2 regions of the Pseudomonas xanthosomatis genome follow, and region 1 is predicted to be linked to the other one. Evidence: riboswitches for the same ligand, from Rfam matches in the RefSeq annotation. Region 1 holds a riboswitch; the other holds the start of a gene.
What was found. Region 1 has a riboswitch for manganese ahead of KSS93_RS25400 (TMEM165/GDT1 family protein). Riboswitches for the same ligand answer to the same signal wherever they lie in the genome.
Positions count from the first base shown of each region.

Region 2: it holds a riboswitch for manganese, as region 1 does, so the genes downstream of both, mntP (manganese efflux pump MntP) here and KSS93_RS25400 (TMEM165/GDT1 family protein) in region 1, are expected to answer to the same signal.

Region 1 is NZ_CP077075.1:5,757,087-5,760,491, forward strand. Features, by position in the region: gene KSS93_RS25390 (2-hydroxyacid dehydrogenase) at 1-178, shown strand, start outside; gene KSS93_RS25395 (methyltransferase) at 232-1,230, shown strand; yybP-ykoY riboswitch at 1,271-1,390, shown strand; gene KSS93_RS25400 (TMEM165/GDT1 family protein) at 1,481-2,062, shown strand; gene KSS93_RS25405 (M48 family metallopeptidase) at 2,189-3,004, opposite strand.
Region 2 is NZ_CP077075.1:4,105,176-4,108,580, reverse strand. Features, by position in the region: gene KSS93_RS18160 (peptidylprolyl isomerase) at 1-28, opposite strand, end outside; gene KSS93_RS18155 (3-deoxy-7-phosphoheptulonate synthase) at 110-1,165, opposite strand; yybP-ykoY riboswitch at 1,792-1,964, shown strand; gene mntP (manganese efflux pump MntP) at 1,973-2,539, shown strand; gene KSS93_RS18145 (cell wall hydrolase) at 2,682-3,293, opposite strand; gene KSS93_RS18140 (AEC family transporter) at 3,342-3,405, opposite strand, start outside.

The DNA.
Region 1 (3,405 bases):
GCTCAGCGTCGAGCCGCCGGTCAACGGCAACCCGCTGCTGGCGGCAGATATCCCGCGCCTGATCATCACCCCGCACAGCGCCTGGGGCGCGGTGGAGTCGCGCCAGCGCATCGTCGGCCAGCTGGCCGAGAACGTGCAGGCCTTTTTCGCAGGCCAGCCACGCCGCGTGGTCAGCTGAGCCCCGGGCCGGGCTCTGCTACACTGCGCCACTTTTTTCAGGAGGCGTCGTCCATGGACCCGCGCAGTGAAGTGTTGCTCCGCCAGGCGGACCTGTTCCAGGGTCCGCTGCTGATCGCCGGAGCCCCCGCCGACGGCCTGCTCGCCGAGCTGCCACAGGCCCACGCCTGGACCTGGCACGCCGGCGACCAGGCGCTGCTGCAGGGCCGCTTTGCCGGCCGCTGCCACCATGGCGTCGAGGCGCCCGCCGTGGCCTTCGACAGCGCCGTGCTGTTTCTGCCCAAGTCCCGCGAACTGGCGGCCTACCTGCTCAACGCCCTGGCCTCGCGCCTGGCCGGGCGCACCCTGTACCTGGTGGGCGAAAAACGCGGCGGCATCGAGGGCGCGGCCAAGCAACTGCAAGCCTTCGGCAAGCCACGCAAGCTCGACAGCGCCCGGCACTGCCAGCTGTGGCAGGTGACAGTGGACAACGCCCCTGAAGCCAAGCCGCTGGAAAGCCTGGCCGAACGCTTCGAACTGGCGCTGGCCGACGGCCCGCTGCAGGTGGTCAGCCTGCCGGGGGTGTTCAGCCATGGCCGCCTGGACAAGGGCAGCGCACTGCTGCTGGAACACCTCGACGGCCTGCCGGTCGGCCAGGTGCTGGACTTCGGTTGCGGCGCCGGCGTGCTCGGGGCAACGGTCAAGCGCCGCTACCCGCAAAGCCAGGTGACGCTGCTGGACGTGGACGCCTTCGCCGTGGCCGCCAGCCGCCTGACTTTGGCCGCCAACGGCCTGGAGGGCGAGGTGATCAGCGGTGACGGCATCGACGCCGCGCCCCAGGGCCTGGACCTGATTCTGAGCAACCCGCCGTTCCACACCGGGGTGCACACGCACTACCAGGCAGCGGAGAACTTGCTGAAAAAGTCCGGCCAACACCTGCGAAAAGGTGGCGAAATGCGGCTTGTCGCCAACAGCTTCCTGCGTTACCAGCCACTGATCCAGGAGGCCTTGGGCAACTGCGAAACCCGCGCCGAGGCCATGGGTTTTCGCATTTACCGCGCCACGCGCGGTTGAAAAACAGCGCTTGCCTAAAGCCATGGGCGTAGGCAGAATCCGCTCCGTCCTAGGGGAGTAGTCTCCCGCGAGCGCCCTGCTCGCCCGGTACGCGTCAACATACTTGGCCCACAGGCCATGGCGCGTACGACCCGCGGTCCGCACAGACGGGCCTGGGTTTGACAAGACCTATGACACGCACACCTTACCCGGGGCGGGGAGGCTGTACGTGTCATAGCCGTGTCGACCCGCCCCCGTAGGAATCCTGATGCTGGAATCGCTGCTCGTCCCCACCGCCATCGTTGCCCTCGCCGAAATCGGCGACAAGACGCAACTGCTCGCACTCATTCTTGCCGCACGTTTTCGCAAGCCCTGGCCGATCATTGCCGGCATCATCGCCGCCACCCTGGCCAACCATGCCGCAGCCGGCGCCGTGGGAGCGTGGGTAGGTGGTTTCTTCAGCGAATCGGTATTGCACTGGGTCCTGGCCGCGAGCTTCACCGCCACTGCGTTGTGGACCCTGGTGCCGGACAAGATGGACGATGACGAGAACCCGGCGCGGCGCTTCGGCCCGTTCCTGACCACGTTGATTGCGTTCTTTTTGGCGGAGATCGGCGACAAGACCCAGGTTGCCACGGTGATGCTGGCCGCCCAGTACCCGCACCTGATCATGGTGATCATCGGTACCACCCTGGGCATGCTGATTGCCAACGTGCCGGTGGTACTGGCGGGTAATTTTGCCGCTGACAAACTGCCGCTGACGCTGATCCGTCGCCTGGCGGCGACTGCGTTCTTCGTGCTGGCCGTGGTTGCCGTGTATTCGGCGATGAAGACCAGCGGCTGGATAGGCTAACCGTTTGAAAGGGGGCCGCTGTGCGGCCCTTTCGCGGCACAAGGCCGCTCCTACAGGAATGTACGGTCCCTTGTAGGAGCGGTCTTGTGCCGCGATGGGCTGCAAGGCAGCCCTGCCAGAAGTGACTTACTTCTTGGCCGCCTGATACAGCGGCATCACCTTCGGAATGGCCGCCTGCAGCGAAGCGATACGGCTGCTGGAGGCCGGGTGGGTGCTCATGAACTCAGGCGGCGCGCCTTCGGACGCCTTGCTCATCTTGTTCCACAGGGTGATCGCGGCGTTCGGGTCGTAGCCGGCACGGGCCGACAGTTCCAGGCCGATCAGGTCGGCTTCGTTCTCGTTGGCCCGGCTGTTGGGCAGGGTCATCGAGTAGTTCACCACGGTATCGGCCAGCGCCATGCTGTCCTGGCCCAGGCCGAACAGTGCACCGGCGCCCTGACGGGCCATTTCCACGCCATAAGCCTTGGACATCGCTTCACGGCCATGCTCGCGCAGGGCGTGGGCGATCTCGTGGCCCATGACCGCGGCAATTTCAGCATCGGTGAGCTTGAGCTGATCGATCAGGCCGGTGTAGACGATGATCTTGCCACCCGGGCCGCAGTTGGCATTGAGCTCGTCACTCTTGATCACATTGACTTCCCATTTCCACTGCGCGGCATCCGGCCGGAACTGTGGAGCCTGGGCGATGAGGCGGTCGGCGATGGCCTGCACGCGCTTGGCATCGCTGCTGTTCTTGTCCAGTACGCCCTTGCTCGACGCCTCACCGAGGGTCTGCTGGTACGACTGGGCATACATCTGGTTGACCTCATCGGTCGAGAGCATGCTGAACATGTACTGCTTGCGCTCGACGCCAACGGCGCCGCCGCTGGTGGTATTGACCGCCTGGCAGCCGCCCAGCAGGACGCTGGCGCTCAACATGCTGACAACGAATGACTTACGCATGAAAACACTCCCTATTTACGTGCCGCGTATCCTAGGCGTTGACGCCCTCTGCCGCCAGAGCCACAGGTAAGATTTGCGCCTCTGCTCTCATGCTTAGGTATTAGCCCGCCGATAACACAAGCACACGACCTCCCTTGCGTGCGGAGCCTTTCATGAAGTTCAAGTCGATCCAGTTTTCCGTGGCGGCCCTGGCCGGCGCCGTCGTACTGAGCATTGTCGCAGCGCTGGTGCTCTACGCCGTGTATTCCAGCCAGCGCACCCAGGCCCTTGTGCAGCAACGCACCCAACAGCAGTTCGAGGCGGTGATCGAACAGCGCCTGTCGGCCCTGGCCCGCACCCAGGTCAGCGAGATCCAGCGCGGCCTCGAAGCCCCTTTGTCGATTGCCCGCAGCCTGGCCACC
Region 2 (3,405 bases), 1.7 Mb from region 1:
GGATGTGGCGGGCGGTGGCTCGGGCCATGGGGACTACTCCTTGGGGGTAAAAAAACGCAAGCCTAGCGCACTTATCCGGGGCATGTCTCGCAAGGCTTGCGCATTGTTCCTACAAGCGAGCGGCGGCCTCGCGCAGCATGGCCTCGGTCGACTCCCAGCCCAGGCAGCCATCGGTGATCGACACGCCGTACTTCAGCGCGCCCTTGCCCAGTGCCTGGCAGCCTTCGAACAAGTGCCCCTCGATCATCACCCCCACCAGCGAGCGGTCACCGGCCAGGCGCTGCTGCAGCACATCCTCGAACACCGCAGGCTGGCGCGCCGGGTCCTTGCCGCTGTTGGCGTGGCTGCAGTCGACCATGATCCGCGCCGCCAACCCCGCCTTGGCCAGCCCCAGGCGCGCCTGGGCCACGCTGTGGGCGTCGTAGTTGGGGCCCTTGTGGCCACCGCGCAGTACCAGGTGGGTGTCCGGGTTACCCAGGCTTTCGATGATCGCCGGGTAGCCCTGGGCGTCCATGCCGAAGTGGCGGTGCGGGTGGGCGGCGCTGCGCATGGCATCGCAGGCGATGCCGATGCCGCCGTCGGTGCCGTTCTTGAAGCCCACCGGCAGCTCCAGGCCGCTGACCATTTCGCGGTGGATCTGCGACTCGGTGGTGCGTGCGCCGATGGCGGCCCAGCCCAGCAGGTCGTCGAAGTAGCCGGCAGCCACGGGCTGCAGCAGTTCGGTGGCAACCGGCAGGCCGCGCTCGATCATGCTCAGCATCAGCCCGCGGGACAGGGCGATGCCCGAATGCATGTCGTCGCTGCCATCCAGGTGCGGGTCGTAGGCCAGGCCTTTCCAGCCGACCGTGGTGCGGGGTTTTTCCACGTAGGCGCGCATCACCAGCAGCAGCTTGTCGCTGACATCACGGCTGAGGGCGGCCAGGCGGTCGGCGTATTCCAGGGCCGAGCGTGGGTCATGGATCGAGCATGGGCCGACCACCACCAGCAGGCGTTCGTCGCGGCCTTCGAGGATGGCGCGGATGGCCTGGCGCTGGGCGTGGACTTGCTGGGCGAGTTCGGTGGGCAGCGGCATCTGCTGCTTGAGCAGGTGCGGGCTGGGCAGGCGCTTGCTGACGGTGGTGTTGGCAGCTTGCGGTTGGGTCAGGGCGAGGTTCGAGGCTTGCATGGCGTGTTTTCCCTGGGCGGACGGCGGGTTGTGGCCCGCGTGGTCGGCCCTATCGAGGTGTTCGACAGGTCGTCAAATTAAGTTGTTGTGCGGCATTGCCACCGAAAATCGACCGAACGGAGGCGGCAGGCTGGCCCGAACGGGATTGGCTAAATCGCCAGGCATAGGTGCTTGGGTAGGCGTAAGTGGCGTAGTTCATGAATCTGTCCTCAAGATGAAGCGTTGAAATTGATGGGCCGGAAAAACAAAACCCCCGGTCGGGGAGCCGACCGGGGGTTTGAGTATTCTCGTGTTCGGCGGCCCCTCGAAAGTGGGCGCCGGGTGGGTTATCGGCGCCTGTCAGCTAAACCAATAACCAAAATAAAAGGGTGCAACGACGTTACGACCGGCAACGGCCAGCACGCGGTGCGCAGGGCGACCGGTGTTGATGGCGGGGTTGCGGGTGTGTTTCGGCATGTTGCTCTCCAGTGAATGAGCCCGAGCTTACTGCACCTGGGCGAGAGCATTCAATGGGTTTTCGCTATCGGAGCGATTTGTGATACCCCCATCGCGGGGCAAGCTCCGCTTCCACGGCAGGCGGCCAAGCTTTGAAACTCACACTTTTTTCACAGGGCACTGGTATCATCGCGCCACTCTTTGGGGAGTAGCCTGCCTTCACACCCTGTGAAGGTGCCCTGGTCAACACATTTGGCAACCTGCCATGGCCAGCGCGTCCACCCGGATTGGCGAGACCAACGACCTTCCTGTACCCGTGCCGGGCGTGCAGGTGGCTGTCGTTGACTCGTTGCCCGGCTGGAGTCCGAACCGTTGAATCCCATCTCTCTTGTCTTCCTCGCTTTCGCCATGTCCACCGATGCCTTCGCGGCCGCCATCGGCAAAGGCTCGAGCCTGCACAAGCCACGCCTGCTCGAAGCCCTGCGCACCGGCCTGATCTTCGGCGTTATCGAAGCCATCACCCCAGTGGTCGGCTGGTTGCTGGGCCAGGCGGCCAGCCAGTATGTCGAACAGTGGGACCACTGGATTGCCTTCACCTTGCTGGTGGCGTTGGGCGCGCACATGGTCCATGCCGGCCTCAAGGCCGATGACGAGGAAGAAGAAAAACAAAGCCAGCATTCGTTCTGGATCCTCGCCGTGACGGCCTTTGCCACCAGTATCGACGCCCTTGCCGTGGGGGTTGGCCTGGCCTTTGTCGATGTGAACATCTGGGTGGCGGCTGCCGCCATCGGGTTGGCCACCATGACCATGGTCACCATCGGCACCATGCTCGGCCGCGCGCTGGGCTCGGTTGTCGGCAAGCGTGCCGAGATCGTGGGTGGTGTGGTGCTGATGCTGGTGGGTGCGACCATTTTGTATGAGCACCTGAGCGCCGTTTGAGCCTGAGGCCCTATCGCGGGCAAGCCCGCTCCCACAGGGCCCTGCTAAATCAATGAGTTATGTGCAGTTCTATGAGAGCCGGCTTGCGGGCCATGAGGCCGGCGCAGGCATTAAAAGACATGACTCTCAACCCCAAGCCCAATCAGCGCGCCAATGCCTGATTGGGCTTGTAGAACAGAAAGTGCCGGGTCTGCGCCGTTCTGCGGTAAGCCTTGGCCCAATCCGGCTTCACATTGCGATCATGAAAGTACAAGGCTCCTCCGGTAGGGTCCTTGAGCTGCTGGTTGAGTGCCTTGCGCGCGATTTCCTTGGCCACCCCGTAACGTTCCGGCTCCTCGACCTGGTCAGGGCGCCCGTCACACCACCAGGAGAACTGGCAGCTCTTGCTTTCCACTCCCTGCTTGACCACTGCGCAGATGCTGTCGGGAAAACCGTCATGGCCCAGGCGGTTGAGTACCACGCTGGCCACGGCACTCATGTCCTTTTCATCGGCACCTTTGGCCTCCCAGTAAATGGTGCGTGCCAGGCACGTGATGCTGTCGTCCATCGGCGCCTGGCCGGCCGGGTCCACGGCCTGTACCTCGGTGGGGGTGATGGTTTCGGCTTTTTTGGGCGGCGGGGCATCTTGCAAGACCTTTTCCTCCAGCACCTGCGCCTTGTCTTCGGCGACTGCGGCCTTTGGACTATCGGCCGCGAAGAGGGGGGCTGCGAGCAGGCTCAGGGCAAGGACGGACAGCATCATCGAAAGGCGCATGGTCAGTTATCCGCAAGGTGGGCTGCCTGTGAGTCTAGTCGTACCGCTTCAACCCAGGGTCAGGCTCAGCACCAGCGGTAGCGTCACGGCGGCGGCCACGGTTTGCAGGGCG